DNA from 2 places in the Duffyella gerundensis genome. Region 2 is predicted to be linked to the other one. Evidence: predicted binding sites of a transcription regulator. Region 2 holds the regulator's gene; the other holds the start of a gene.
What was found. Region 2 encodes ArgR, which controls arginine synthesis, uptake and breakdown. Its sites were predicted from a motif close to ANTGAATAAAAATACANT; they were not measured.

Region 1: argC (N-acetyl-gamma-glutamyl-phosphate reductase) is a predicted target of ArgR. The motif match lies at 12,800-12,817, and genes of this name have one in related genera.

Annotation. Positions count from the first base shown of each region.
Region 1 covers NZ_LN907827.1:124,415-140,703, reverse strand. Annotated here, with positions in the region: partial or broken gene murI (glutamate racemase) at 1-356, opposite strand, end outside; gene btuB (TonB-dependent vitamin B12 receptor BtuB) at 301-2,193, opposite strand; cobalamin riboswitch at 2,265-2,448, opposite strand; gene trmA (tRNA (uridine(54)-C5)-methyltransferase TrmA) at 2,550-3,653, shown strand; gene EM595_RS00630 (YijD family membrane protein) at 3,696-4,049, opposite strand; gene fabR (HTH-type transcriptional repressor FabR) at 4,068-4,709, opposite strand; gene sthA (Si-specific NAD(P)(+) transhydrogenase) at 4,903-6,303, shown strand; gene oxyR (DNA-binding transcriptional regulator OxyR) at 6,286-7,203, opposite strand; gene EM595_RS00610 (glutathione peroxidase) at 7,338-8,072, shown strand; gene argH (argininosuccinate lyase) at 8,181-9,566, opposite strand; gene EM595_RS00600 (argininosuccinate synthase) at 9,650-10,864, opposite strand; gene argB (acetylglutamate kinase) at 10,890-11,666, opposite strand; gene argC (N-acetyl-gamma-glutamyl-phosphate reductase) at 11,681-12,685, opposite strand; gene argE (acetylornithine deacetylase) at 12,864-14,015, shown strand; gene ppc (phosphoenolpyruvate carboxylase) at 14,256-16,289, shown strand, end outside.
Region 2 covers NZ_LN907827.1:474,676-490,964, reverse strand. Annotated here, with positions in the region: gene rplM (50S ribosomal protein L13) at 1-292, opposite strand, end outside; gene zapE (cell division protein ZapE) at 532-1,659, opposite strand; gene zapG (Z-ring associated protein ZapG) at 1,827-2,228, shown strand; gene degQ (serine endoprotease DegQ) at 2,342-3,709, shown strand; gene degS (outer membrane-stress sensor serine endopeptidase DegS) at 3,795-4,856, shown strand; gene mdh (malate dehydrogenase) at 4,911-5,846, opposite strand; gene argR (transcriptional regulator ArgR) at 6,250-6,720, shown strand; gene yhcN (peroxide/acid stress response protein YhcN) at 7,116-7,379, shown strand; gene yhcN (peroxide/acid stress response protein YhcN) at 7,477-7,740, shown strand; gene EM595_RS02205 (hypothetical protein) at 7,804-8,070, opposite strand; gene EM595_RS02200 (NAD-dependent succinate-semialdehyde dehydrogenase) at 8,119-9,570, opposite strand; gene aaeB (p-hydroxybenzoic acid efflux pump subunit AaeB) at 9,700-11,658, opposite strand; gene aaeA (p-hydroxybenzoic acid efflux pump subunit AaeA) at 11,670-12,602, opposite strand; gene aaeX (p-hydroxybenzoic acid efflux pump operon protein AaeX) at 12,610-12,813, opposite strand; gene aaeR (HTH-type transcriptional activator AaeR) at 13,071-13,988, shown strand; gene tldD (metalloprotease TldD) at 14,022-15,467, opposite strand; gene yhdP (AsmA2 domain-containing protein YhdP) at 15,529-16,289, opposite strand, start outside.

The DNA of each region.
Region 1 (16,289 bases), 350 kb from region 2:
TTGATTGCTGGAACAACGCCAACAACCGGAAAGGTAAAACGTTCTCGCAACGCAGGCAATGAAACGGTGCTGGCGGTATTGCAGGCGATCACGACCAGCGCCAGCGGATATCGGCTGGCTGCGGCAGTGACAATGTCGAGCACGCGCTCCACGATAAAGGCTTCGCTTTTTTCACCATAGGGAAACGCGACATTATCGAACACGTAGAGATAATGAAGATCCGGCAGCAACTGTCGAATCTCATCATAGACAGAAAGCCCACCGACGCCGGAATCGAATACCAGCACGGTAGGCCGTCGTTTAGAAGTTGTAGCTGCCGTTGAGATAATACTCTCGCCCTGGAGTTTGATAGCCATACGCTGTCTCGTAATCTTTATCGAACAGGTTGGCAATTCTACCACGAACGGTGAGATGCGATGTGACCGGATATGATACTGCGAAATCCACCGTGCTATAGGCTGGTAAGCGTCGCTGGGTAGCAAAGTACTCACTGGTATTATTGTCATAACGTTTGCCGAAGTATTGATAGATCACATCTACGTCGACATCGTGCACGTTGACACCTACCTGATACTTAGCCTGCTGTTTAGCGCGGCGAGCTAAAACTTCATCATCCGCATCCCGGCGTGCATCAAGATAACCAAGCGTTATTTGATGATGTACCCTTCCTGTATCAAATTCGCCATTGAGCTCAACACCTTTTAATGTCGCGGCTTTCACATTGTAATAGCCGCCTTCGAACGTGTTGCTGTCAGTGGCGTAATCAATAAGGTTATCGATTTGGTTATGATAAGCCGTTACGCGCCAGTTAACGGGCCCTGTTAATCCTTCAAGACCTGCTTCCCACTGCTTCGATTTTTCTGGCCTGAGATCGGGATTAGAGGCGATATCTAAACGCTTTTGTCCATATAGCTGGCCCAGTGTCGGTGCCTGAAAGGCCGTGCCATAAGAAAGTGTCGCTCTGTAATCAGGCACAAATTCCCAACCGATGGCCGTTTGCCAGGTGCCATGACGGCCAAAATCATCCGTATCATCGCCGCGAACTGCGCCCTCCATCGTAACAGTACCAATCTGCTGCTGCGCCGTTACATAGGCGCCGGTGTTATCCTGCTTATAATCATTGCTTTCACGCTGTGCAGTGGAGAAGCTTGTGCCGGCTGACGTGAGTTTCTGCTGCTTCCAGTCAAGACCTGCGCTCACCATGCCCTGACCTACACGTAACGTATTGCCCCATTGCAGGTTGCGTTGTTCCATATCATCCAGGCTGCTGGTTGCAGCATCGTAACGCCCTTCCGTGCTGGCATAGTTAAAAACCTTATACTTTTGATAGCTGGCAACAAGTTGCGAAGCAAAGTCGTCTTTACTGTAGCGAAGCCCGGTATCATAGGTATGGTTATAAATTTGCTGCTCGTCAGATCCCGATGCATAGCCGGAGTCATAATCTGCATTGGCTGAATAGCCGTAACCACGGAAGAAGCCGGAGAGGGTATCGTCGAATTGATGTTCAACGCCTGCCCAAAACGATTTATTGCGCCAGCCATCCCGATCGCTATCAAGGCTGTAACTTGAGTCTGGTTGAACATTGAAACCATTGGTGGCTTGATAGGCACCGGCTACCGTTACGCGCGTAGCGTCGCTGATATTTTGATTAATCGCACCGCTATACTCCTGATAGCCTTTTGAGCCAGCACCGACGGTGAGGTTATTGTTATTTTCATTATCCTGAGTAATGACATTGATCACGCCGCCAATGGCATCTGCGCCATAAACAGCAGAGCGCGGCCCACGGATAAACTCAATGCGCTGAATGATTGAAACAGGTATCTGGTTGAAATCAGCCACACCGGTCACCCCCGGCTTAGCCATTGGCACCCCATCAATCAGCACCAGCGTATGACGTGCTTCGGAACCCCGAACATACATAGACGCGTTTTGGCCAATTCCACCACTCTGCGCGATATCCACACCGGGTAAACGACGCATAATTTCAACCAGGTTCTTCGACTGCCAGCGATCGATCTCTTCACGCGTGACGACGGTTGTGGAGGCCAGCACCGAGGAAACAGGCTGGGCGAAACGGTTGGCGGTAACAATTTGCGTATCATCATTATTCCCCTGCGCGAGGCTATGCTGCGCCCAGAGAGAAATCGCCGTTGCCCCAAAGGCTAACAGCGACGCTTTTGTTTTTATCATTTTATACAAGCATCCAAAAGATCGGGCAGGATGCCGCAGGCATACAATCGATAGCACGCGATGATCGTATGAAATGCGACGTTACGCCGGCAGGTCTTCGGACTTGGAATCGTTATAATGACAAAGACTTCCCATCCAGGCGGACAGTGTCTGCATACGCGATTGTCATGACATTCCTTACCGCTGCGCGTCAGCTCCAGATTCACACTGGATTCCCTTTTAACTCGTTAAAAGGCCGGCGCTGGCAGTCTACGGCCAAGGCTAACAGAATTCCAGCCTGCCACATGACAACACTGGACATCGCGAGTTGAATGCCTACAATCGCCCGGCAAGTCAGCTACCAATCAGGATCTATCATGACGCCCGAACACTTACCGACCGAGCAGTACGATGCCCAACTGGCAGAAAAAGTTAGCCGCCTGCACGCTATCATGCAGCCTTTTGCTGCCCCGGATGCAGAAGTGTTTCGGTCGCCTGTGCGCCACTATCGTATGCGGGCCGAATTCCGCGTCTGGCACGATGGCGACGATCTGTATCACATCATCTTTGATCAGCAGACGCGTGATCGTATCCGGGTGGATCAATTTCCGGCAGCCAGCGAACTGATCAACCAGCTGATGCCCAAAATGATCGAGGCGATCCGGGACAATCGCGTGCTACGTCATAAGCTGTTTCAGATCGATTACCTCTCCACCCTAAGCCAGCAGGTTGTGGTCTCCCTGCTTTATCATCGTAAACTCACCGACGAATGGCAGCTGGCCGCCAGCGCCCTGCGCGATGCGCTGCGGACAGAAGGGTTTGATATACAAATCATTGGCCGCGCAACAAAAACGAAAATTTGCCTCGATCGCGATTATGTCGATGAACGTCTGCCGGTGGCGGGGCGTGACATGATTTACCGTCAGGTGGAAAACAGTTTTACTCAGCCCAACGCGGCGATGAACATTCAAATGCTGGAATGGGCGCTGGATGTTACTCAGGATTCACAGGGCGATCTGCTGGAACTCTATTGCGGCAACGGCAATTTCTCGCTGGCGCTGGCGCGCAACTTCCGTCGCGTGCTGGCCACCGAAATTGCCAAGCCGTCGGTAGCGTCGGCGCAATACAATATTGCCGCCAACCAGATTGAGAATGTGCAGATCATTCGTATGGCGGCAGAAGAGTTCACCCAGGCAATGACCGGTGTACGCACCTTTAATCGTCTGCAAGGTATCGATCTGCAGGATTACGACTGTGAGACAATTTTTGTCGATCCGCCGCGCAGCGGGCTGGATGATGAAACGGTAAAAATGGTGCAGGCCTATCCGCGCATTCTCTATATCTCCTGCAATCCGGAGACGCTGCGTGACAATCTGGCAGTGTTAGCGCAAACCCATGAAGTTTCCCGTCTGGCGCTGTTTGATCAGTTCCCTTATACCCATCATATGGAATGCGGCGTTCTGCTAACCCGCAAGGCATAAAAAAACCGGGGATATTCCCCGGTTCTCTTTATTGATTCAGGCTTACTGTTCTTTGTGCCGCTTGAGGCGATAACCAATCCAGAAGACCAGCGCCACCATCAGAATGGTCGGGACAAAGTTGGAGCCCATATCGGGATATTCCGCCCGCACCAGCGCGCTGTAAACCAGAATACCGAGCAGGAAAAATGCAGCGGCAATCGACGGCATGCCGTCAGGCATCGCACGGTTGAGATAACGCTGATGCAAACACCAGGCAGCCAGCGCCAGAGCAATCAACGGAAAAATAGAAAAAGGCACAAAGCTGCTAAATAACACGGAAAACGATCCGTTTATTGAAAGACCGGTGATAAAAGCCAACACCAGCGTGCCTTTATCGCGCGGATACTTGCTTATCATTTCATTATCCTTATTCGCTCAATCATCACTTTCCAGCGTCACCGAAAGCTTATCCTGCTCACGGCGATACCAATAATACGCGCCCTTTGAGATCATCCGCAGTTGCAGAACCAGACGCTCTTCCAGTCGCGGACGTTGCTCAATATCAATATCCAGCGCTTCTGCACCCGCGTTAAATACGATGATAACCATCGCTTCGGCCTGTGCCTCCGTGAAGCTGCGCGGCATCCGGTTTTCAACTTCCAGATAATCCGCCAGCTCAGCAATGAAGTGCTGGATTTCGCGCGCCACCGCGGCACGGAAGGCCGCAGAGGTTCCTGAACGCTCGCGCAATAACAAACGAAATGCATTGGGATTGTTCCCAATAAACTCCATAAATGTCGATACCGAGGTCTTAATCACGCTGCCGCCTTTGGCGATGCGCTGCCGCGCCTGACGCATAAGCTGACGCAACATCAAACCGCTTTCGTCGACCATGGTCAGGCCGAGTTCATCAACATCACGAAAATGACGATAAAACGACGTAGGCGCGATGCCCGCTTCCCGGGAAACCTCGCGCAGGCTGAGGCTGGCAAAACTGCGTTCAGCACTTAACTGACTAAATGCCGCTTCGATTAGTGAACGACGTGTACGTTCTTTTTGCTGCGCCCGGACGCCCATTGTATCTGCCTTTTAGCCTGCCAGGGGGGCACTATAACAAAATTTTCAGCGTACAGATCCGCAAAGTTTGTGAACGTCTGTTAACGTTTCATTTTGGCAAATAGTGTCTGTTTTTGCGGTTAGAATTGGGATGTCGGCGGGGAGATGTTAGAATCTCGTTGTAAAAATGTATAGAAACATAGGACGTATTGGTATGCAAAAGTCTTACGATTACGACGCCATTGTGATTGGCTCAGGTCCCGGCGGTGAAGGCGCAGCTATGGGACTGGTAAAGCAGGGAGCGCGAATTGCGGTGATCGAACGCTACCATAACATCGGAGGCGGTTGTACACACTGGGGAACCATTCCATCAAAAGCGCTACGTCATGCAGTTAGCCGTACGATTGAGTTCAACCAGAATCCGTTGTACAGCGATCACACACGTTTACTCCGCTCCTCGTTTGCTGACATTCTTAATCACACGGAAAATGTTATCAGCCAACAGACGCGCATGCGTCAGGGCTTTTACGAGCGCAACCATTGCCAGCTTTATCAGGGCGATGCGCGCTTTGTCGATGAACACACCATCGAAGTGGTTTATCCCGACGGTACCGCGGAAAAATTCACCGCAGAGAAGTTTGTTATCGCCTGCGGCTCACGCCCTTATCAGCCAGCCGACGTCGATTTTACTCACCCGCGCATCTACGATTCCGATTCCATCCTGAATCTGCATCATGAACCGAGCCACGTCATTATCTATGGCGCAGGGGTTATCGGTTGTGAATACGCGTCGATCTTTCGTGGTCTGAATGTCAAAGTTGACCTGATTAACACCCGCGATCGTCTGCTGGCGTTTCTCGATCAGGAGATGTCCGATTCACTCTCCTACCATTTCTGGAACAGTGGCGTGGTGATTCGTCACAACGAAGAGTTTGAGAAAATTGAAGGCGTCAGCGATGGCGTCATTGTGCACCTGAAATCTGGCAAAAAAGTGAAAGCGGATTGCCTGCTCTACGCTAACGGACGTACCGGGAATACCGATTCGCTATCGCTGCAAAATATCGGTCTGGAAGCGGACGGGCGCGGCCTGTTGAAAGTGAACAGCATGTACCAAACGGCACAGCCGCATATTTACGCGGTGGGTGATGTCATTGGTTACCCAAGCCTGGCTTCTGCCGCCTACGATCAGGGGCGCATTGCCGCGCAGGCGATCATTAAGGGCGAAGCGACTGCTCATCTGATTGAGGATATTCCTACCGGTATTTATACCATTCCTGAGATCAGCTCCGTGGGCAAAACCGAACAGCAGCTCACAGCGATGAAAGTGCCTTACGAAGTGGGTCGTGCGCAGTTTAAGCATCTGGCGAGAGCACAGATTGTCGGCATGAACGTTGGCAGCTTGAAAATCCTGTTCCACCGCGAAACCAAAGAAATTCTGGGTATTCACTGCTTTGGCGAGCGAGCGGCAGAGATTATTCATATCGGCCAGGCGATCATGGAACAGAAGAACGGTGGCAACACCATTGAGTATTTTGTGAATACCACCTTCAACTATCCCACGATGGCCGAAGCCTATCGCGTGGCCGCGCTGAACGGTTTAAACCGCCTGTTTTAACCGGCTGTCAAAATGGTTTTGCATGTGCGTGCGGATCGCCTCTGCCAGCTGCTCATAGCGGCTGCGCAGGGGTGAGCCTGGGCGATAAACCAGCGCGATGGTACGCTGCGGCACCGGCTTATAACACGGCAAATAACAGACGCCATCACGCACGCGCTCGTGCGGTACCGCCAGCGCAGGCAGCAGCGTAATGCCGCTTCCGGCAGCAACCATATTGCGCAGCGTTTCCAGACTGGTGGCGCGAAAATGCGTGTCTTCATCCGCTCCGGCCTGAAAACAGAAACCCAGCGCCTGATCGCGCAGGCAGTGTCCGTCTTCCAGCATCAGCAATTTCTCACCGGCCAGATCGGACATCGGCACACGATCGCGGTCGTGCCACGGATGATCGGCATAAACCGCCAGCTTCATCGGTTCGTCAAACAGCGGCACTTCAATAAACGCTTCGCTCTCTTTTACCAGCGCCAGAATCGCGCAGTCGAGCTTGCCACTGTCAAGCTGCGCCAGCAGCTGCTGCGTCTGTGCTTCATGCAGATACATTTCCAGCTTAGGAAAGGTCTGATGCAGCATAGGAATAATTTGCGGTAGCAGATACGGGCCGGTGGTAGGAATCAGACCGATATGCAGCGGGCCGGACATCGCTTCGCCCTGCTGGCTGGCCATCTCTTTCAGCACTTTCACTTCACGTAGTATTGTACGTGCCTGATCCACCAGCAGCAGACCCGCCTGGGTGAACAGCACTTTGCGGCTGGTGCGTTCGAGCAGCATTACGCCCAGCTCATCTTCCAGCTTGCGAATTTGCCCGCTCAGCGTTGGCTGGCTGACGTGGCAGGCATCGGCTGCACGGCGAAAATGGCGATGTTCCGCCAGGGAAACCAGATATTCCAGATCACGAATGTTCATTTATCTCTCCTCACCATGATAGTTCACGGCGATAGATAGGATAGCAATCAACGATTAGCCCTATCAAGCAAAGATACCAATAATGGCCGCATTAAGATTCACATCACACTTTTGTTCACGCTGAGAGGTTATGCATGTTTGCAAGTCAGGAAGGAAAGACCGTTCCTCAAGTTACTTTCCATACGCGTCAGGGTGACAAATGGGTTGATATCACTACCGACGAACTGTTTAAAAACAAAACGGTCATTCTGTTCTCTTTGCCCGGGGCATTTACCCCAACCTGTTCTTCCAGCCATCTGCCGCGCTACAACGAGCTGGCGAGCGTATTCGCTCAGCACGGCGTTGACAGCATCGTCTGCGTATCGGTTAACGATACCTTTGTGATGAACGCCTGGAAAGCCGATCAGCACGCTAACAACATCACTTTTATTCCAGACGGCAACGGTGAATTCACCCGCGGTATGGAAATGCTGGTTGAGAAAGCGGATCTGGGCTTCGGCCCGCGCTCATGGCGTTACTCCATGCTGGTACGCGATGGCGTGGTAGAAAAAATGTTTGTCGAGCCAAACAAGCCGGGCGACCCGTTTGAAGTTTCAGATGCCGACACTATGCTGCGTTATCTGGCACCAGAATTTAAGGTGCAGGAGTCGGTTTCTCTGTTTACCAAACCAGGCTGCCCATTCTGCACCAAAGCAAAACAGCTGCTGATCGATCGCGGCATGCAATATGAAGAGATTGTGCTGGGTCAGGATGCTACGACGGTGAGTCTGCGTGCTGTGACCGGTCGTGCGACGGTTCCTCAGGTCTTTATCGGCGGTCGCCACATCGGTGGCAGTGACGATTTAGAACAGTTCCTGATGCCCGCTTAAGAATCAATATACCGGGCAGGATGTCCGGTCGTTTGATGATGTGCCTAATAATTATGATTAATTCCTAAGTTAGAGGTTAGCGGGCATACTCTGCCCGCTTTTTTTATCTCAGGAAGCGCCCTGTTTCAGCCGCTGTTTCGCGTCGGAAATGGCAACAGAAACCTGATGCGGAGAAACGCCACCCTGCGCATTACGTTTATCCAGGCAGGATTGCAGAGCCAGAATCGGGTAAACATCGTCACCGATAACGCTGCTGAACGACTGCAACGTCTCCAGCGTCATCGCTTCCAGCGCCACGCCCTGGCCCATCGCTGCTACCACCACTTCACCCACGATATGATGTGCTTCGCGGAACGGCACGCCTTTAGCAACCAGATAATCCGCCAGTTCGGTTGAGTTAGCGTAACCCTGTTCCGCCGCTTCCTGGCAACGTGGCCGCTTCACCTGAATACCATCCAACACCAGTTCTGCCATCTGCAGGCAATCCAGCCAGGTATCCAGCGCGTCAAACAGCCCTTCTTTATCTTCCTGCATATCTTTGTTGTAAGCCAACGGCAGGCCTTTCAGCGTCATGCTCATGGCGGTAAGCGCACCCTGCACACGACCACACTTGCCACGAATCAGCTCCAGCGCATCGGGGTTCTTTTTCTGCGGCATCAATGAGGAGCCCGAGGTGACGCGATCGGAAAGCTCAACAAATCCCGCTTCACCGGTATTAAAGAAGATCAGATCTTCTGCAAAACGTGACAGGTGGATCATGCCGATCGAGGCGTCGGACAGCAGTTCCAGCACATGATCGCGATCGGAAACGGTATCCAGGCTGTTACGCGTGGCCGACGTAAAACCCAGCCAATCGGCCAGCTGCTGACGGTCGATTTCATAGGCGGTACCCGCCAGTGCACCGCAGCCGAGCGGGCTGACATCAAGGCGCTTCAGCGTATCCTGCAGGCGGCTCTCATCGCGGGCAAGCATTTCAACGTAGGCCAAACACCAGTGCGCAAACGTCACCGGCTGCGCGCGCTGTAAATGGGTATAGCCCGGCATCACTGCATCCTGATTGGCTTCGGCGGTACTGACCAGCGCCTGCTGCAGCTGACGAGTGGCATCCAGCAGATACTGAACCTGCACTTTGCACCAGAGTTTCAGATCGGTAGCAACCTGATCGTTACGGCTACGGCCGGTGTGCAGTTTTTTACCCAGCGCGCCCACTTTCTCGATCAAACGGCCTTCAACCCAGCTATGAATATCTTCCGCATCGCTCTCAAGGATTTGCTGTGGATTAGCCCGCACCTCTTCCAGCAGCACACCCAGCGCTGATTCCAGCTGCTGCTGCTCGTCCTGCGTCAGCACATTCACGGTAACCAGCGCCTTTGACCAGGCAACGGAGCCGGTAATGTCCTGCTCCGCCAGGCGATAATCAAACCGCAGCGAATCATTGAACAGTTTAAAACGTTGATCGGCTGCCTGTGTGAAACGTCCGCCCCAAAGTGCCATAGCTATGCTTCCTTATTCTGTAAAAAAGGCGGCCCGTGAGCCGCCCCTTGAATTCATTGTCAGGGGGCATCAAGCCCGCTTGCTTACTTTTTCTCGTTCAACGCACGGATACGTGAAGACAGTGAGAAAAGACGGATAAAACCGCCCGCATGACGATGGTCGTACACTTCATCTTCGCCAAAGGTAGCAAACTCTTCCGAGTAAAGGCTGTTGGCAGATTTTTTCTGCGTTGCCGTCACCTGGCCTTTATAGAGTTGCAGTACCACTTCACCATTCACATCCTGCGCCAGCGCTTCAGCTGAAGCCTGCAGCGATTTACGTAACGGCGCAAACCAGCGACCGTCATACACCACGTAAGACATTTCCAGGCCTAACTGCTCACGCCATTTAAAGCTGTCCCGATCCAACACCAGCTGCTCAATCGCTCGCAACGCATTGACCATAATGGTGCCGCCAGGGGTTTCGTAGCAGCCACGTGATTTGATGCCGACCAGACGGTTTTCCACGATATCGATGCGGCCAATGCCGTGCTTCGCACCGATCACGTTGAGTTTTTCCAGGCACTGGAACGGCGTCAACGCTTCGCCATTGACGGCAACCACGTTGCCTTTTTCCACGGTGATAGTGACCTGTTCAGGCTGATCCGGCGCATCCTGCGGATCCACTGTCCATACCCAGCAATCTTTGTTCGGTGCATTCCATGGGCTTTCCAGCACGCCGCCTTCGGTGGAGATGTGCCAGGCATTTTCGTCACGGCTGTAAATTTTTTCCAGCGAAGCGGTGGTTGGAATGTTACGCGCCTTCAGATAATCGAGCAGCGCTTCACGGGACCGTAAATCCCATTCACGCCACGGTGCCACCACTTTCAGCTGTGGTGCGAGCGCGGTATAGGTGGTTTCGAAACGAACCTGATCGTTGCCTTTACCGGTAGCGCCGTGGCACAGCGCATCGGCGCCCACTTTTAATGCCAGCTCAACCTGCGCTTTAGCAATGATAGGACGGGCCATCGAGGTGCCAAGTAGGTACGTACCTTCATACAGCGCGCCGGTTTGCAGCACCGGATAAACGTAATCACGGATAAATTCTTCACGCAGGTCAACCACATGACATTCAGACGCACCGGACTGCAGCGCTTTCTGCTCAACGCCTTCCAGATCGCCACGCTCCTGGCCGATATCCGCAACAAAGGCGATCACTTCACAGCCGCCATAGTTCTCTTTCAGCCATGGAATGATGGCTGATGTGTCGAGGCCGCCGGAGTAAGCCAGAACGATTTTTTTGATGTCTTTGTTTTGCATTTCAAAATCCTTGAACAAATGTGCGTTAAGCGAGAATCCGGGTGCCAATCGACACACCGTTAAACAGAGCGGGCAGCTGTTCGGCGCTGCGCCAGCTGGCAATATCCACCGGACGGCCCAGCGTGCGGGCGGCATCCAGCGCGGCGTTAACTTTGACAATCATGCCGTCGGTAATAATGCCTTCTTCAATCAACTGGTCCGCATAGGCCGCCGTCATTTCGGCGATGCGCTGGCCTTTGCCATCCAGAATGCCGCTGACATCCGACAGCAGAATCAGGTCGGCGCCCAGCGTGGCTGCCAGCGCGGTGGCAGCCTGATCGGCGTTAACGTTCATCAGCGCACCGGCTTTGGTAATGCCGATAGAGCTGATCACCGGGATAAAACCGCCGTCCAGCAACGTATTCAACAATCGTGGTGAACCTGGCGTCGCCAGCCCCACATGGCCAAGCTCTTCGTCGAACTGCTCAACGTTGACGCTGCCGCCATCGCCGAGGCAAAGACCCACGCTGTCGAGACCATATTTAGTGGCCCACGCCAGCAGCGTTTTGTTGGCGGTACCCGCCAGCGCGCCGGTAATAATGTCAATCTGATCGGCGGGCGTTACGCGCAGACCATTTTTCTTCTGCACCGGCAGCGCCAGCTTTTTCATTAGTTCATCAACCAGATAACCGCCGCCATGGACGATTAACAGCGGGCGCTGATGCGACTGCCGCCAGCTGACCAGGGCGTCAAACAGGCGCGTCAGCGCTTCTTCGCTGTCTAACAGCACGCCGCCCAGTTTAATAATTAATGGATTGGTCATAACCTGTTTGCCCGTTAGATAAGAGACTCTGTTTCAGGGAAACCGAAACGAATGTTTAAGCACTGAACGGCCTGCGATGAGGCGCCCTTCAGCAGATTATCTTCTACCGCTACCACGATGATGTGCTCACCCTGTACCGCAAAGCCAATGTCACAGAACGGCAAGCCAACTACAGATTTCAGCGCGGGCATGCCTTTTTCATACAAACGGACCAGCGGTTTGTCGTCATAGGCTGCTTTGAACGCCGCCGCGACGTCATCCTGAGTCACGCCCGGTTTGAGGCGGCAGGTGGTGGTGGCAAGAATGCCGCGCGGGAAACTCCCCAGGTGCGGCGTGAAAATCACCGGCGTACCCAGATGAGCAACAATTTCAGGATGATGGCGATGGTGGAAGATACCGTAAGCGTGCAGGCTGACTTCGCAGAAGCTGTTGTTCATCGTGGCTTTGCGTCCGGCGCCGCTGACGCCGCTGGTGGCGTTGATCACCGGCCATTGTGCATCGTTAAGCAAACCCGCTTCGATTAACGGCTTAAGTGACAGCTGGGCAGCGGTAGGATAGCAACCCGGCACTGCAATGAGCTGCGCCTCTTTAATGCCATCACGCTGCCATTCGGCAAGCCCGTAAACGGCTTTATCGAGCCACGCCTGATGCTGATGAGTAAAACCATAATATTGCGTATAAAAATCGGCATCATTGACGCGGAATGCACCGGAGAGATCGAACACCACGCAGCCCGCTGCCAAAAACGCCGGAGCCAGATCGTGACTCACTTCATGCGCAGTGGCCAGAAACACCACGTCGACCTTGTCAGCAAACTCGGCTGGGTCGCTAAGCGGTTGTAAGGGCAGGTCAACAACACCTTTTAGCTGCGGATGCAGATCCGAAAGTAACTTTCCGGCGTCCGGGCTTTGCGCTGAAACCGCTAAAGCGGTTATGGTCATATGCGGGTGGCGATTTAAATAAGTCGCCAGTTCCACACCAGCATAACCACTGGCACCGACTATTAACGTATTCAACATCAGGCTGTATCCCTTGTTACAGTCAACATTTCGGGCCGCAGCAGCGCTGCATCAGACCCACGATAACCAACGGGGTGCGGAGCGAGAAATTACGGTTTGCATCCATCACCGGTTAATGTATTTTTATTCACTATTAATGCATGAATATTGATACATCCTAACTCAAGGACCGTCAACAGTGAAGACAAAATTACCGCCTTTTATCGAACTATACCGCCAGTTGATCGCCACACCATCAATCAGCGCCACCGACAGCGCGCTGGATCAGAGTAATGAAACTTTAATCAGTTTGATGGCTGGCTGGTTCCGCGATCTGGGCTTCAGCGTTGAAGTCCAGGCGGTGCCAGGCACACGCAATAAATTCAACATGCTGGCAAAAACCGGCAGCGGCGCAGGCGGACTGTTATTGGCCGGTCATACCGATACGGTCCCTTTTGATGATGGACGCTGGACGCGCGATCCCTTTGTGCTTACCGAGCATGAAAATAAGCTTTACGGGCTGGGCACCGCCGACATGAAAGGCTTTTTCGCGTTTATCCTTGATACGCTACGTGACGTCGATTTAACCACGCTGAAAAAACCGCTCTATATTCTCGCTACCGCTGACGAAGAGACCACCATGGCGGGCGCAAAGTATTTTTCTGAGACCACCAGCCTGCGCCCCGACTGCGCGATCATCGGTGAGCCAACCTCACTGAAGCCGGTGCGCGCACATAAAGGCCATCTCTCCAACGTGATTCGTATTGAAGGACAATCAGGGCACTCCAGCGATCCCGATCGCGGCATTAACGCCATTGAACTGATGCACAGCGCCATCGGCCATTTAATGACGCTGCGTAATACCCTGAAAACCCGCTACAACCATGATGGCTTTGCCATTCCCTATCCCACAATGAACTTCGGCCATATTCACGGCGGCGATGCGGCCAACCGCATTTGCGCCTGCTGTGAACTGCATATGGATATACGTCCTTTACCGGGCCTGACGCTGAGCGAGCTGGATGGTTTGCTGAATGAGGCGCTGGCACCCGTCAGCGCACGCTGGCCGGGCCGGGTTACGGTTGCCGAGCTGCATCCGCCGATTCCTGGGTATGAATGTCCCCCTAATCATGAACTGGTCGCCGTGGTGGAAAAGCTGCTCGGCGTCCCCACTGAAGTAGTGAATTACTGCACCGAGGCACCGTTTATCCAGACCCTGTGTCCAACGCTGGTGCTGGGTCCTGGCTCAATCAATCAGGCGCATCAACCCGATGAATTTATTGATACCGCATTCATTAAGCCGACACGCGAGCTGATTACTCAGGTTGTGCACCATTTCTGTCATCATTAAATAACAAAAGGGGCAATTCACTGCGGTTTCAGTCAATTGCCCCTGCTTTATGCCGTCTTTGGCGATAAGAATAACTTATCGCGCTTCTGCTCTGTTAAATCACATAAATAACTGACAGTTAGCGGCACATTACCGCCTGTTTAACGCAATTGACGAACGGTTCGTTACATGGCTAGATAAAAGACGATGTTATGCCCACGTTGGTGCATAGTTCAAATTCGATAAGGGTGTCAGGGTCACATGAACGAACAATATTCCGCAATGCGAAGTAATGTCAGTATGCTCGGCAAACTGCTTGGCGACACGATTAAAGAAGCGCTGGGAGAGAACATCCTTGAACGGGTGGAAACCATCCGCAAGCTGTCAAAATCATCACGTGCCGGAAATGACGCCCACCGCCAGGAATTGCTGACCACGCTGCAAAATCTCTCTAATGATGAACTTTTACCGGTTGCACGCGCTTTCAGTCAGTTCCTGAATCTCACCAACGTGGCTGAACAGTTTCAAACCATTTCGCATACCAGCGAAGGCGCTAATCATCCGGAACTGCTGAAGAAAACCTTTGACCGCCTGAAACAGCAGCCGGATCTGAATGAGGCAGCGATCCGGGATGCGATTGAATCGCTCTCCCTGGAGCTGGTACTCACGGCGCATCCAACCGAAATTACGCGCCGTACCCTGATCCATAAGCTGGTGGAAGTGAACACTTGCCTGAAGCAGCTCGATCACAACGATATTTCTGATTACGAACGCAACCAGATTATGCGACGTTTACGCCAGCTGGTGGCGCAGGCATGGCACACCGATGAGATCCGCAAACACCGTCCTTCGCCGGTAGATGAAGCAAAATGGGGTTTTGCGGTGGTGGAAAACAGCCTGTGGGAAGGCGTGCCGCATTTTCTGCGTGAACTGAATGAACAGGTCGAAGAGACGTTTGGCTATTCATTGCCAGTGGATTTTGTGCCGGTGCGCTTTACCTCGTGGATGGGCGGCGATCGCGACGGCAACCCCAACGTAACCGCGCCGATTACGCGCCACGTGATGCAGCTCAGCCGGTGGAAAGCGGCCGATCTGTTCCTGCGTGACATTGGCGTGCTGGTGTCAGAACTCTCCATGTCAGAATGCAGCGAGCAGGTACGCGAACTGTGTGGCGATCCGGAAGCACTTGAACCTTACCGCGTCATCCTGAAGCGGCTGCGCACGCAGCTGTTTACTACGCAAACCTATCTTGAGCACCGTCTGAAAGGCGAGCGGCTGCCGCGCCCGGCGGATCTGCTGGTCTCCAACGATCAGCTGTGGGAACCGCTGTATGCCTGCTATCAGTCGCTGCAAGCCTGCGGCATGGGCATTATTGCCAACGGTCATCTGCTGGACACGCTGCGCCGCGTGAAATGCTTTGGCGTGCCGCTGGTGCGCATCGACATTCGTCAGGAGAGCACGCGCCACACCGATGCCATCGCTGAAGTGACGCGTTACCTTGGCCTTGGCGACTACGAAAGCTGGTCAGAAGCGGACAAGCAGGCGTTTCTGATCCGCGAGTTGAATTCCAAGCGCCCGCTGTTGCCGCGTCAGTGGGAACCGAGCGACGACACGCGCGAAGTGCTGGAAACCTGTCGGGTTGCGGCGGAAGCACCGCAGGGTTCTATCGCCGCCTATGTTATTTCGATGGCGAAGAAGCCTTCCGACGTGCTGGCGGTACATTTACTGTTAAAAGAAGCGGGCATCACTTTCGCCATGCCGGTAGCGCCGCTGTTTGAAACGCTTGACGATCTGAACAACGCTAACGATGTGATGAATCAGCTGCTGAGTATCGACTGGTATCGCGGCTTTATTCAGGGCAAACAGATGGTGATGATTGGCTATTCTGACTCGGCGAAAGACGCGGGTGTGATGGCTGCCAGCTGGGCGCAATATCACGCGCAGGATGCACTGATTAAAACCTGCGAAAAAGCGGGCATTGCCCTGACGCTGTTCCACGGACGCGGCGGCACCATCGGTCGCGGCGGCGCGCCTGCGCATGCGGCATTGCTGTCACAGCCGCCGGGCAGCCTGAAAGGCGGCCTGCGTGTAACCGAACAGGGTGAAATGATCCGCTTCAAATATGGCCTGCCGGAAGTCACCATCGCCAGCCTGTCGCTTTACACCGGGGCAATTCTGGAAGCAAACCTGCTGCCGCCGCCGGAGCCGAAAAAAGAGTGGCGCGACATTATGGATAAGCTGTCTGCGGATTCCTGCGAAATGTATCGCGGCTACGTGCGTGAAAATCCGGACTTT
Region 2 (16,289 bases):
CAGGACGGCGGGCAATCATCTCTTCGAAGGTCGCCTGCTTGATACCACCGATGTGGCCGGTGTGATGATAATAGATCTTATCGCTACGCTTGTTACCGGTTACGGCAACTTTCTCAGCGTTAAGAACGATAATGTAATCACCAGTATCGACGTGCGGAGTATATTCCGCTTTATGCTTGCCACGCAGACGGCTCGCCAGTTCAGTCGCCAAACGACCTAAAGTTTTGCCTGTTGCGTCAACAACATACCAGTCACGTTGGACGGTTTCTGGCTTAGCTGTAAAAGTTTTCATCTAAAAGCTTACCCAAATTAAGTTACACGTTGGTGAAATCCCAAACGCTTGAATAAACGGTTGAGGCTCACACGACCATCTTGACCAGCAAGCCCACCCCTTCGGATAGAGTTACCGGAGCACATCGAGTTTTGGGAAAAAAACTGATGTCGTAACGTGGGGTCGCAAGATTATAGGGAAGTCGGTGCTAAAGATCGAACCTTTTCTGCGTTTAATTTATACCTTTCTGCCGCGGCATTTCAGGGCAGATGCGGCAGGCGCAAATACTCTTCGCTTTGCATCTCCTGAAGACGCGATACGCAACGCTGATACTCAAATTTCAGCCGCGTACCCTGATAGATTTCAAACAGCGAGCTTTCCGCGGCGACGACCAGTTTTACGTGGCGTTCATAGAATTCATCCACCAGCGCCAGAAAGCGGCGCGCCTGATCTTCGGTTTTATAAATCATCACCGGCACATCAAACAGCAGCACGCTGTGAAAACGCCGCGACAGCTCAATGTAATCATGCTGGCTGCGCCCTTCCCCGCAAAGCGTGACAAAATCGATCGCCAGCACGCCCTCACGAACCCCTTTGGTCGGCATCGCGCGATGATTGATCTCCAGCACTGGCGCTTCTTCCCGTCCGCCGCCGGAAAGCGCTTTAAACATTCGATCCATCTCTTTTGCGCTCGCCTCGTTCAGTGGCGCATTCCATAAATGCGCCGAGGTCAGCGTACGCAGGCGATAATCGATGCCGGCATCAACGTTCATGATGTCGCAGTGCTGCTTGATCTGTTCAATGGCTGGCAGAAAACGCGCGCGCTGCAGGCCGTTGCGGTAGAGATCGTCTGGCGGAATGTTCGAGGTGGCAACCAGCGTGATGCCGCGTGCAAACAGCGCTTCCATGAGCGTTCCCAGCAGCATGGCATCGGTGATATCAGAGACAAAGAACTCATCAAAGCACAGCACGTCGGTTTCCGCCTTAAAGCGATCGGCGATGACATTTAGCGGATCGCTCTGGCCCTGCAGCTGCGTCAGTTCCTGATGCACGCGCAGCATAAAGCGATGGAAGTGCAAACGCAGCTTACGGTCGCCAGGAATTGACTGAAAAAAGAGATCCATAATCCAGGTTTTACCGCGACCCACGCCGCCCCACATATAGAGGCCACGCACGGGCGTTTGCGCCGCGCTTTTCTCTTTGCCAATCAACTTATTTAGCCGACCAAACAGCCCTTTTGCAGGCGCAGCATCGGCAGGTTTTAAAGCGACTAACGCCTGTTGAATCGCGTCCAGACGGCTAATCGCCTCACGTTGAACCTCATCAGGTTTGAATTCATTACTGGCCAACGCCTGTTCGTAAAGCGCTAAAGGTGACGGGCTATGCATGATGCTCTCTGCTTCCATGAAAAATGGGTCAACGCCAGGTTGATCGTCGAAAAAAAGGCCGTTCTACACTAAGCGATACCGCGGCAGGATTCCACATCGGTAAGATTACCGGTTATAGTGACACTGTGGTATGCCCTACGGACAACGAAGACAATATGGGAGTCATTATGACCTGGGAATATGGGCTGATTGGTTTAGTGATTGGCATTATTATCGGCGCGGTTGCTATGCGCTTCGGCAACAAGAAGCTGCGCGAGCAGCGTAGTTTGCAGTATGAGCTGGAAAAATCTAAATCGGAATTAGCAGATTACCGTGAAGAACTGACCAATCATTTCGCCCACAGCGCTGAGCTGCTGGATAATATGGCGCGTGATTATCGTCAGCTTTACCAGCACATGGCAAAAGGTTCGAACGATTTACTGCCTAATTTACCGGGTGAGAAAAATCCCTTTGCGTATCAACTGACCGAAGCGGAAGCGGATAACGATCAGGCGCCGGTGCAGATGCCGCGCGATTATTCTGAGAGCGCGTCAGGCTTGCTGCGCAGCGAACGTTCACCTCGCGATTAAGCAGATTTTCAGGGCGCCTTCAGCGCCCTTTTGCATACCGGATACCACAGTGTTTGCCAATGTAAGGCGAACCTTCGTTATATTCCACCTTACGCAGCGAGAGCGTTGTCACGATGAAAAAGAAATCACTTTTGTTTAGCGCATTAGCATTGAGCATCGGCATCAATCTCGGTGCGATGCCGTCAGCCATGGCGACATTACCGGCGCAGATTCAGGGTCAGGCGCTGCCGAGCCTGGCACCGATGCTGGAGAAAGTCCTGCCTGCGGTGGTCAGCGTGCATGTTGAAGGCACCGCCACGGAAGACCGCCAGGAGATTCCTGAACCGCTGAAGCGTTTCTTTGGCCAGCAGCCGGGCGATAATCAGCCGCAGCCTTTTGAAGGCTTAGGTTCCGGCGTGATCATTGATGCGGCTAAAGGTTATGTGTTGACCAATAATCACGTGGTCAACGGCGCAGACAAAATCAGCGTTCAGCTCAGCGACGGCAATGAATATGATGCCAAACTGATCGGTCATGATGAGCAGACCGATATCGCGCTGATCCAGATTCAGGGCGCTAAAAACCTGACGCAAATTAAAGTGGCTGATTCCGATGCGCTTAAAGTTGGCGACTTCGCCGTGGCTATCGGCAACCCGTTCGGCCTGGGCCAGACGGCAACCTCGGGCATTATCTCTGCGCTGGGCCGCAGCGGGTTGAACCTCGAAGGGCTGGAAAACTTTATCCAGACCGATGCGGCGATCAACCGGGGTAATTCCGGTGGCGCGCTCATCAATCTTAATGGCGAACTGATTGGTATTAACACCGCCATTCTCGCCTCCAGCGGCGGCAACATCGGCATTGGCTTCGCCATTCCGGGCAACATGGCGGTTGAACTGGCGAAGCAGCTGATTGAGTTTGGCGAGGTTAAACGCGGTCAGTTGGGCATCAAAGGCACCGAACTAACGCCAGACATCGCCAAAGCATTTAACGTCGATGCGCAGCGCGGAGCTTTTGTCTCAGAAGTGCTGCCGCAGTCAGCGGCGGCAAAGGCGGGCATCAAAGCAGGCGATATCATTACCTCGCTGGATGGCAAAAACATCACCAGCTTTGCTGAGCTACGCGTGAAGATTGGCACCACCGCGCCGGGCAAACAGGTAAAAGTCGGCCTGGTACGTGAAGGCAAGCCGCAGAGCGTCACGGTGACGCTGGAACAGAGCGCGCAATCTACCGCCAGCGCGCAGCTGATGTCGCCAGCGTTGCAGGGTGCAACCTTAAGCGATGGCCAGACCAAAACCGGTGACAAAGGTGTGAACGTTGATGCCGTCGACAAAGGCACGCCGGCTGAACAGATCGGTTTGCAGAAAGGTGACGTTATCGTCGGCGTTAATCGCAGCCGCGTGCAGAATCTGGCAGAGATGCGTAAATTCCTCGATGCCAAACCGGCGGTCATGGCGCTTCACGTCGTACGTGGCGAAGACACCATTTATTTACTGTTGCGATAAGTCTCAGGAAGCGGACACAACAAGGTGTGTGTCCGCTTAACTCATGTTATTCTGCCTTCCGTTCATTCCTGGCTTAAATTACACCATGTTTATCAAACTATTGCGCTCAGTGATCCTTGGCCTGATTGTCGCAGGCATTTTGCTGCTGGCTCTGCCTGCCCTGCGCCTCGGCGGCACCCTCGTGCCCGCGAGTGAAGATAGCGCTGACGAAACGCCGCTAAGCTTTAACCAGGGTGTACGCCGTGCCGTGCCAGCGGTGGTGAACGTCTACAACCGCAGTGCCGGCAATGGCGGCAGCGCACGCGCCACCACGGTGCTCGGCTCTGGCGTAATCATGAACGCCAAAGGCTATATCCTGACCAATAAACATGTCATCAATGATGCCGATCAGATCATCGTGGCCCTGCAGGATGGCCGCTTTTTTGAAGCGATGCTGGTGGGTTCTGACAGCCTGACCGATTTAGCCGTGCTGAAAGTGACCGCATCGACCCTGCCGGTCATCCCCATCAATACGCAGCGTGTCTCGCATGTTGGCGATATCGTGATGGCGATTGGTAACCCCTACAATCTGGGACAAACGGTGACGCAGGGGATTATCAGCGCTACCGGCCGCGTTGGACTCAGCCCATCCGGGCGCCAAAATTTCATCCAGACCGATGCTTCCATCAATCACGGCAACTCTGGCGGTGCACTGGTCAATTCACTGGGCGAAATGGTGGGCATTAATACGCTCTCTTTCGACAAGAGCAACGACGGTGAAACACCCGAAGGTATAGGCTTTGCCATTCCCACGCAGTTAGCCACCAAAATTATGGATAAGCTGATTCGCGACGGTCGGGTCATTCGCGGCTATATCGGCATTACCGGCCGTGAGGCGCCACAGCTGCACGGCCAGGGCAGTAATATCGATCGTATTCAGGGCATTATTGTCAGTGAGGTTGCGCCGAATGGCCCCGCCGCGAAAGCCGGCATTCAGGTCAACGATGTGCTGGTTAACGTTAACGGCAAACCGGCGATTTCTGCGCAGGAAACCATGGACCAGGTTGCCGAGATTCGCCCCGGTTCTGTGATCAACGTCGACGTGATCCGCAACGAACAAAAACTGACGCTGCCGGTGACTATCCTCGAATATCCCACGCAAAATTAGCCATCAGCCATAAAAAAAGGAGCCCTGCGGCTCCTTTTTATTTCGGGCTAGCGCTTACTTAACAAACTCTTCGCCCTGCTGAATATCTTTTTTCAGCGTATCCAGCATGCCATCCAGCGCCTGCTGTTCAGCACTGCTCAGCGTGCCAATGGGCTTGCGCTCAACGATACCATTTTTGCCCAGCAACAGCGGCTGTGAAAAGAAGCGCGCGTGTTCGCCATCGCCTTCGACATAGGCGTATTCCACCACGTTGCTTTCACCCTGCAGTGCACGTACCAGCGCGAGACCGAAACGTGCCGCGGCCTGGCCCATCGACAGCGTGGCCGATCCGCCACCCGCCTTGGCTTCCACCACTTCGGTACCGGCATTTTGAATGCGTTTGGTCAGTTCAGCCACTTCCTGCTCGCTGAAGCTGACGCCTTCTACCTGTGACAGCAGCGGCAGAATGGTTACACCAGAGTGACCGCCGATCACCGGCACGTTAACCTGCTCTGGCTGCTTGCCCTTCAGTTCGGCAACGAAGGTGTTGGCGCGAATAATATCCAGCGTGGTGATGCCAAACAGACGGTTTTTGTCATACACACCCGCTTTTTTCAGTACTTCAGCGGCGATCGCCACCGTAGTATTGACCGGGTTAGTGATGATGCCGATCAGCGCTTTCGGTGCCGTGGCCGCAACCTGCTCAATCAGGTTACGCACAATGCCAGCGTTGACGTTAAACAGATCGGAACGGTCCATGCCTGGCTTGCGTGCCACACCGGCGGAAATCAATACCACATCCGCACCTTGCAGCGCTGGCGTTGCATCTTCACCACTGAAACCGGTAATTTTTACCGCCGTTGGGATATGGCTCAAGTCAACCGCCACACCCGGTGTCACCGGCGCGATGTCATAGAGAGTGAGTTCTGAACCCGCGGGTAACTGGGTTTTAAGCAGGAGCGCGAGCGCCTGTCCAATGCCGCCTGCTGCGCCGAGAACTGCAACTTTCATCCTAAACTCCTTATAATGGTGAGGCGGAAAAGTGCGAAGAATCCCTTTTCACAGGACCCCCGTCAACCTGAACGCCAGTGGCGAGTGCGACAGGTAGCTTTTGTCTGTTGTCGCACTCATTCAGACAATCGGTATTTATCTGTCTTGATTGTGAGCCGGTGTGAATGCCATGCCGTCCCACTGAATGAACATCAGCAATTTTATAACAATTTGTTCACTTTTTCCTCTGACCCAGCGCACAGTTAACGCACTTGATTCATAAAACATTTTTGTTAAGATGCGCCGCCTGAATAATTTCCTCGTAATACCCAGCAGACTGTTTGCATAAAAATTCATTTATATGCATAATAATACAGTAACCACCCCGTGAACTGGCCCATTTCACTCTTAATTTCGGTAAAATATGCGTAATCCATCCAAGCAGGAAGATCTGGTCAAGGCCTTTAAAGCCTTATTAAAAGAAGAGAAATTTAGCTCTCAAGGCGAGATCGTATTAGCGCTGCAGGAAGAGGGCTTCGAAAATATCAATCAATCCAAAGTGTCGCGCATGCTGACCAAGTTCGGTGCCGTACGCACGCGCAATGCGAAAATGGAGATGGTTTACTGCCTGCCCGCTGAGCTGGGCGTGCCCACCACCACCAGTCCGCTGAAAAATCTGGTGCTGGATATCGACTACAACGATGCACTGGTCGTGATTCATACCAGTCCTGGTGCAGCGCAGCTGATTGCCCGCCTGCTGGACTCACTGGGTAAAGCGGAAGGCATTTTGGGCACCATCGCCGGAGATGACACCATCTTTATCACGCCAGCACGCAGCTTTACCGTGAAACAGCTGTATGACGCAATCCTGATGCTGTTTGAACAGGAACTGTAATTGCTCTGCCGACAGCCAGGCTGTCGGCGCCCTTTTCGCATCTGCCTCTTTCTTTACCTCCATTTCACCACTACCTCGCTAATACGCTGCTTCACGGGCTGAAAAGCAGTGTAATATTCCATGATCTGTCTCAACGCAGGTCGATATATGGCAGCAGAGAGCACAAATAGCGCATTCTCACTATCCTTATGATTTTTGAAGGATTGATGAGCAGCAGTGCGAAATATAAGCATTTTTTATAACCTGTAGTTATTAAAAAGCTACAACTGCCTAAAGTATCCCACCAAAATATTATTAGCCGAATAATGATTTCCTGCGTTATTAGATATACACTTATTTTCGTGATGAGAATCACAGTAAGCAATCTAATAAAAAACATTAACGAGGAATCTCACATGAACGTTAAAACCACTCTTGCTGCACTAAGCGTACTTTCTGCGCTCTCTTTCGGCGCCAGCGCAGCCGACTTGGTCACCAACGAGCAGGCACAAAACCTGCAGTCAGCGGGCACCGTGAGCGTTAGCGGTCTCGACAGTTCGCCAATGACTATTCGTCAGGCGCTGTCCGATAAAGCCGATGCGCAGGGCGCCAGCAAATATCGCATTATTGAGGCGTATAACAACGGCAACTACCACGCTACCGCTGAACTCTATAAGTAACAGCGCGCGGTAGTTTTTTGAACGACATCACTATCTCTGACGACCTGACCTACTCTGTTTAGCCTGCAGGTTGTTGACCCGAATGAGGAAAGACACCATGAAAATTAAAGCGACACTTGCAACGTTAAGTCTGTTATCCCTGCTTAGTTTTGGCGCTTCGGCGGCTCAGCTGGTGACCAGCCAGCAGGCAGCGGATCTGCAGCCAGCAGGAACGATCAGTATCAGCGGCATCGGTGGTGCGCCAACAGATTACCGTGCGGCCCTGTCACAAAAAGCTGATGAGCAAGGCGCCAGCGCCTATAAAGTGATTGAAGCACGCACCGGTGACAGCTACCACCTGACTGCTGAACTCTACAAATAAGTTTCCCCGTCACCTTGTGACGAAGATTTTGCCCCGCCATGCGGGGCATTTTTTTGCGTGGTGTTAACGAATGGAAAACAGCAGGCGGCCTTCCAGTTCCGCTTCGGCCTCTTCAAACAGCAGAATCAAAGCGCCATAGCGACGTTTCTGTCCGGCGCCAAGATGGATAAACTCAACTTCTATTGGCAGCGGCATGGCAGGCCCCATCACCGCATCCCATAGTTCATCGAGATCGTAAAATGTCTCTCCATGCGCAAAGCGTTCGCTAAACTGCCGCAAGAAATGGCTCTGGTCGACAATCTCGTTAAAATCAAATGTCGTTTTATTCATGATGGCCGCTCCCGCCATACAATCGGGCAGCTTGCGCTGCCCGGGATTTTAGAGTCCGCCGATGTGCAGCGCTTTGACCTGTAAATACTCTTCCAGCCCCAGCACCGATCCTTCACGACCCAGTCCCGACTCTTTAACGCCACCAAACGGCGCCAGCTCGGTAGAAACGGCACACTCGTTGATACCCACCATGCCACTTTCCAGCGCCGCAGCGACCCGGAACACGCGCTGCAGGTTCTGGGTGTAGAAGTAGGCGGCCAGGCCATATTCAGTGTCATTGGCGCGACGAATCACCTCTTCTTCGTCATCGAAGCGGAAACAGGCAGCCACTGGTCCGAAGGTCTCGTCGCGGGCCAGCTTCATATTTTCACTGGCGTCGGCAATCACCGTCGGCTGCCAGAAGTTGCCGCCCAGAGCATGCCGCGCGCCACCTGCCACAACGCGTCCGCCGTTAGCAACGGCGTCCTGCACATGTTCTTCAACTTTTTCCACCGCTGCCGCATTGATTAACGGCCCCACGACTACCCCTTCCTCCATGCCGTTGCCGACCTTGAGTGCCTTAACTTCATCAGCCAGTTGGGTCACAAAGCGATCGTAGATAGCGTTATGAATAAAGAAGCGGTTCACGCTAACGCACACCTGACCTGCATTGCGGAATTTATTGGCAATCGCGCCTTTTACTGCCGCATCGATATCAGCATCCTCAAACACGATGTAAGGCGCATTTCCACCCAGCTCCATTGAGACTTTCTTCATGGTTTCCGCCGCGTTGCGCACCAACAGCTTGCCAACGGCGGTAGAGCCGGTGAAAGAAATTTTGCGTACTACGCTGCTGGCCATGATTGCATCGCTGATGGCTTGCGTATCGCCCGCCACCGCATTCAGCACGCCGTCCGGTATGCCCGCCTGTTTTGCCAGCTCAAGCAACGCAAAGGCGGAAAGCGGCGTATTATTGGCTGGTTTGATCAGGCCGGTGCAGCCCGCGGCGAGCGCCGCACCCAGCTTGCGTGTCAGCATGGCCATCGGGAAATTCCAGGGGGTGATCGCGGCGACCACACCTACCGGTTCCCGCGTGGCCAGAATGCGCGATCCCGCTTTGGCCGGAGGAATAATCTCGCCGTTGGCACGCTTTGCCTCCTCTGCAAACCACTGAATAAAGCTGGCGGCATAGTCTACTTCCCCTTCTGCCTCTTTCACCGGCTTGCCCTGCTCGGCGGTCATCAGCTCTGCCAGCCAGCGCTTGTTCTCGATTATCAGCTCGTACCAGCGATACAGATATTCAGAACGCGCCTTGGCGGTTTGTGCACGCCAGCCGGGGAAGGCCTGCTCAGCGGCAGCAATCGCCTGCTCCGTTTCCTGTTTGCCCGCGTTGGCAACTCGGGCAATGACCTCGCCGGTGGCCGGGTTCAATACATCAAAGGTGCTGCTCAGGCTCTGCCAGCGGCCATTGCTAAGGTAGCCTGTCTGGAAAAGCGGGTGATCGTGCAGGGACTGTGACATTTCTCCTCCTGGCGGAATTTACCATCATGTTTTCATCATTATAGTGGTGAATCGTGACGGCCGCGGCGGTGAGGCTGGCAGTGCGGCAAGAAAGTGGACAAAAAAAAGCCGCCCGCAGGCGGCTGACGATCATATTTTTATCATGGTGCTTTGATAGCGCTGCAGGATATCTGCCAGCCGGTGCACCGGTTCGGTGACGGTTGGCGGCGCGGCATACTGTGCCAGCTTTTGCTGGTAGATCTCCAGCTCCTGCAACAGCCGCTGATAATAGTACAGCCGCTTATCGTCGCTGCGTGCGGCAATGACCCGATCGGCGGTATAGCGCATCTGCTTATGCCAGGCGGAGAGATCGTCATTCACCGGAATCTCCGCCGCACGCAGCCGTTGATGGCCGATAATCAGGGTCAGCGCCAGACGGAACTTGTTAATATCTCCGGGAAACAGGTTTAACAGCAGGAACAGCTGTTGATAAAGCGCCGGTAGATGATTTTCACGACGACGGGCCTGATTGGTGGTCATCGCCGCCACCGCGGCATACATAAAGCGGTTCAGCAGCTTGCGGCCGGTGCGCGCCTTCGACTTATCGCGAATCAGCAGAATCACCAGCAGCGCCACAAAACAGCCAATCACCTGGCCAAGCGCATTGTCGAGAAACACGTTGACGCGAAACGTCATTGGGTTATCCAGCACCAGAATATTGAGCGTGCCGACCAGTGCGCCCAACGTGCCGATTTGTCGCCGCTGGATAAAAATCCCCCCCACAAACGCCAGCAGGCCGATCGCAATCGACAGCAGCAGCGCGCTCTGCTGCGTAGCGGGCAGAATATACATGAAGTAGATGCCGCCCAACGGCAGCGCAACGGTCATACCGTAAAGAAAATCTTTGGCGATCATCAGGGGATTCGGCATGCGCATGGCCAGCGCAGTGATCACCGCCAGCATCACCATACAGCCGCTGCCCGAGGTCCAGCCGGAATAGAGCCAGAACAGCGAACCCGCCGCCGTAGCAACAAAGGTGCGAATGCCGTTAATCATCGCGTGATGGGTTTCTGCCGAGCGGGCTTTTATCACCACTTCGCCCTGCAAAATCTGCTCTTCGATATGGCTGATGCGGCTGTTGGTTTGAATGCCTTTCATCAGCAGCGTGTACTGCGATGCAGCGCCCACCCAGCTGGCCAGCGTAAGCGGCAGGGATTTACTGCTACTGGCGGTAATCACCCGGCGCAACACCTTCAGCCGTTTGCGCACGTCGTTAACATCGTTGACCTCGCGATCCAGCAGCAAGCGATACTGCGGCGCGATGTAATCCGGACGGCTGTTCTGCACCAAAAAAGTTTCAGCAGCCTGAGTAATCAGCGTGAGCGAGAGCGTATTCAGCATATGTAAGCGGCGACTGACCCGCTGCCAGCGTGCCGATTCCATCATCAGCTGGCTGCGCATGCCGCCCAGCGCGGTGGTCCGACGCACCAGCCCGCTCCACGCCTTATCCACGGCGTCTTTATCGTCGTGCGCAACGCACAGTTGCAGCAGTTTGTAATGATCGACCAGCAGCGATTCCACTTCGCGATCGATCACTTTTTTGATCGATCGCGGGGAGAAGATCATGTCCGCGACAATGGCGCAAACAATACCCAGCACGATCTCGCTACAGCGCTCCACCGCATATTGCGGCGCCAGCGTCAGCGCGCCATTGGCGTCGGCGGTGACCACGATAATCAGCGCCGTATAGCCCGCCAGGCCAAGTGCATAAGAGTTCTCTACCCGAATCAGTGACGACAACCAGACGCAGATGCCCGCCCACAGACAGCAGAGCAGTAGCATTACCACCGGTGCGCGAATCGTGCCAATCATGATGGCAAGTGCCGCGATACAGCCGAGAAACGTGCCGATAATACGCAGCACGCCACGGTAACGCAGCGCGCCCGAATAGGGATCACCACCGGCAGCAAAAGCCGTACCGCCAGCCACAATGGCAGCGGTCATCACCGCCCAGCGCGGCGTTTCCAGATTGAAATGAAATCCAATCATCAACGCCGCAACAACGGCAAAGGTCAGCTTGATCGGAAAGCGCAGCGTTTCAAGTTGCATCATCGCCCGGCCTAACCAAACTCACGCAGGCGATTGAAAAAGCGCATCACCGGCGAGGCAGGTTTTTGCTGGCGATCTTCAGGCCCGGTCACTACAACGGTTGCGGTGGTGCCCGAAGGATAGAGATTGCCGATCTGCTCATCAAGATGGATACGCACCGGCACACGCTGCGCCAGACGAACCCATTCCAGATTAGAATCGACCGTGGCCATGCCTTTGCTATCGACGCTGCTGCTGCTGTTGGTAATACCTGCTGCGATGCTGTTCACCGTGCCATGCAGCACGCGGTTACTGCCCAGCGGCGTGATTTCAGCGCGGTAGCCAGGGCGAATGCCATCAAGCTTGGTCTCTTCCATATACGCCAGCACGTAGAACGAATGTTGTTTCACCAGCGCGACGGCAACCGATCCGCGAGTGATAAACTCACCCTCGAAGGCGTTCAGGTTGGTTACCCAGCCGTCAGAAGGCGCACGCACGGTGGTACGTTGCAGATCCAGCGCGGCTAAATCACGCGTAGCGGCAGCTTTTGCCAGCTGATGCTCGGTGGTTTGCAAATCGTTATTGGCCTGCTCAATCTGCTCGCGTGACATCGCCTGCACGCCAAGCTGGTTGCGACGTGACGCTTCTCGCCGCTTTTCACTGGCGATAGCCTGGTAATATGCGACGTCGGCCTGAGCTTCATCCAGCGCTTTCTGAAAACGTGGACGATCGATCACAAACAGCACATCGCCTTTCTTCACCAGCTGATTGTCATGCACCGGCACCTCGGTGATCAGCCCGGTAACGTCGGGCGCAATGGCCACCACATCGGCGGTAAATTTGGCATCCCGCGTCCACGGCGATTCGGTGTAGAACACCCAGGCACGAAAAATAATGACGGCGGCGATGATCACCAGAATAACGGTCACTGCATAACGCGCGACTTTTCTTATAAGCGCTTTCACTTAAACCTCAGACCAGCAGACAGGAAACGACGTAAAACACACAGCAGTACAGCGCCGTATTGAACAGGGCCGGATGCCAGACCATATCGTAAAGACCGGTAGGCGTTAACACACGGCGTACCAGCCAGAACAGCGCCAGCGACAAAATCAACTCAACGAAAATGGGCGGGAAAGAGAGCCCAAATATAACGATAACCGGAAGCACACTCATCTTTTATCCTTAAACAAACCATGCCGGGAACGCCCTGCGATCGACGCGCTCTCCTGGAATCAGGATAAATACGCACAGCGGTAACTGCATACACTGCAGTAAAGGGATTACCGTGACGCAATGAATAATAGCTTAGCCTCAGGCAACTAAAACGAGAGAAAAGCGTAAAGGGTTTTCGCGGCGTTGCTATAGTAACGCGGCTGACTATATGTTTTCTACCAATTGTGATCTAAATCACTTTTAAGCCAGAGTGAATAATGGAACGACTAAAAAGTATGTCGGTGTTTGCCAAAGTGGTTGAATTAGGTTCGTTTACCGCTGCTGCGCGCCAGATGCAGATGAGCGTCTCGTCAGCGAGCCAAATTGTGGCAAAACTGGAAGATGAGCTACAGGTAAAGTTGCTGAACCGCAGCACACGCAGTATTGGCCTGACCGAGGCGGGCAAAATTTATTATCAGGGCTGCGGTCGAATGCTGGCGGAAGCGCGACAGGTGCACGAGCAGCTCTACGCCTTTAACAATATGCCGATTGGCACGCTGCGCATTGGCAGCTCCTCGACCATGGCGCAGAACGTGTTATCGGTGATGACGGCGGATATTCTGCGTGAATATCCGGGCCTGACGGTCAACGTAATGAGCGGCATTCCCGCGCCCGACCTGATCGCCAACGGGCTTGATCTGGTTATTCGCGTTGGCGCACTGCAGGATTCCAGCCTTTTCTCACGGCGGCTTGGTTCGATGCCGATGGTGGTGTGCGCCAGCAAGCACTATCTCAGCCAGCACGGCACACCGGAAAAACCTGCCGATGTGGATAAGTTCTCCTGGCTGGAATACAGCGTGCGGCCCGATAACACCTTTGAACTGATCTCACCAGAAGGTCTGGTCACGCGACTGGCACCGCAGGGACGCTTTGCCACCAACGATTCGCAAACGCTGATTCGCTGGCTGAATGCCGGTGTTGGCATTGCGTATGTGCCGCTGATGTGGGTAATTGATCAGATCAATGCCGGTGAAATCGACATTCTATTTCCGCATTATCAGTCGCATCCGCGGCCGGTCTACGCGGTGTATACCGAAAAGGATAAGCTGCCGCTCAAGGTGCAGGTGTGCATCGACTATTTAACGGATTATTTTCAGCAGGTGGGAGCGGTTTATCAGGCTCATCGGGCAGGATAATAAAACGGCGGGCAACATGCCCGCCGTAGTTTGTCAGGCGGTGCCGCCGACGGTGAGTTTGTCGAGCTTCAGCGTTGGCTGACCAACGCCCACCGGCAAACTTTGTCCCTCTTTACCGCAAACGCCCACGCCTTTATCCAGCGCCAGATCGTTGCCGACCATAGAGATTTGCTGCATCGCTTCGATGCCAGAACCGATCAGAGTTGCGCCTTTCACCGGCTTCGTCACCTTACCGTTTTCAATCAGATAGGCTTCAGAAGTCGAGAAAACGAACTTGCCGGAGGTGATATCCACCTGGCCGCCGCCGAAGTTAGGCGCATACAGGCCGAACTCCACGCTTTCGATGATCTCCTGCGGCGTGGATTGACCCGCCAGCATATAGGTGTTGGTCATACGTGGCATCGGCAGATGTGCATAGGATTCACGACGGCCGTTACCGGTCGGCGGAACGCCCATCAGACGCGCGTTCAGCTTGTCCTGCATATAGCCTTTGAGAATGCCGTTCTCAATCAGCACGTTGTACTGGCCGGGAACGCCTTCATCATCAATAGCCAGCGAACCGCGCAGGCCGTCAATGGTGCCGTCATCAACCACGGTACAGAGTTCAGACGCCACCAGCTTGCCCATCTGGCCGCTAAACATCGAGGTGCCGCGACGGTTAAAGTCGCCTTCCAGGCCGTGTCCAACCGCTTCATGCAGTAGTACGCCAGGCCAGCCAGCGCCCAGCACCACCGGAATCGATCCGGCCGGGGCGGCGACAGCAGAGAGATTAACCAGTGCCATGCGCACCGCTTCGCGCGCCCAGGCTTCCGCCCGCACTTCGCCATTTTCATCGGCGAGGAAAAACTCATAGCCGGAACGACCGCCGCCGCCGCTGGAGCCACGCTCACGCTTGCCGTCATCTTCGACCTGCACGCTCACGGAGAGGCGCACCAGTGGACGCACGTCGGTAGCCAGCGTGCCATCAGTGGCGGCAACCAGCACCAGTTCATAGACGCCGCTCAGGCTGGCGCTGACTTCCTGCACGCGCTTATCGGCGGCGCGTGCCGCACGATCGACCCGGTGTAACAGATCAATTTTCTCTTCGCGGGTCAGGCTGCTCAGCGGATCGCGCGTGGGATACAAGGCGCGATGGTTCACTGCCGACAGCGTATGCGCTTTGCCGTTGCCCTGTTCACGTACAATGCTGCGTGCTGCTTCAGCACTCAGCGTGAGCGCATTCAGGGTGATCTGGTCCGCATAGGCAAAACCGGTTTTTTCACCGCTGACGGCGCGTACCCCGACGCCCTGATCGATATGATAAGAGCCATCTTTAATGATGCGATCTTCCAGCACCCAGGATTCATGGTAGCTGGACTGGAAATAGAGGTCGGCATAATCCAGGCGACGTTCTGAAAGCTGCCCCAGCAGGGCATACAGATCTTGCTGATTAATATTGTTAGCAGTCAGTAACTGCTCACTTACCAGATTCAGACTCATCGTTTCTCACTTGTTAATTAGCCATCAGTACAGCCTGCGGGAATTCCTCAGCGCCGTCAAATCACTTCGCGGAGGCGCCTTTGGTTTCGCGCGGCGCCCGCGATACTTCATCAATTTCAGGTTTATCAACCGGCCCGCTGATGTGATAACGCAAGACTGAAATTTTGTTCCAGAGCGGTGCCAGCGCTTTGCTGGCGGCGTACACCGCGGCACCGACTACCGGATTAATAGCAAAGGCGGTAGCGACGCCCACCGTGGCGGAAATTTCTGGTGCGACCACCGCTTCCATATCGATGCGGCGACGCACTAAATCGACCTTGCCCTGCATCGCAATATCGGCTTCGATGCCGTCAACGAGCAAATTATCGGTTTGTAACTGACCGTCTTTAATCCACGCGGTACCGTTAATACTATCAAAATAGAACCCCTGGCCGAACGTATCGCTGAAATCGAGACGAAGCTTACGCACCAGCGAATCGACGCTGATCAACCGCAGCACCTGCCCGGCGCTGCCGGTATCGACATCAGCAACATAGCCTTTGCCAAGATGGGATTTTAATACGCCGGTTAATGTCGCTTCCGAAGGTTGCCACGGCGTAGAGCGCCAGTGCAGATCGTAGTGCAGGTTGAACGGCGCATCGTGCAACGGCGAGTTAACGCCGAACCAGTTAGCCGCCTCATTGATGCTTTTACCGCTGAGCTTGCCTTTCAGCGAGGTGCGCTGGCTGCCTGGACGGTTTACCCATTCGCCCTCAACCGCCAGCTTCGCGCTACCGGTGTCGATCAAACCGTTAGTAAGCGCTAACGTATCACCATTGATGC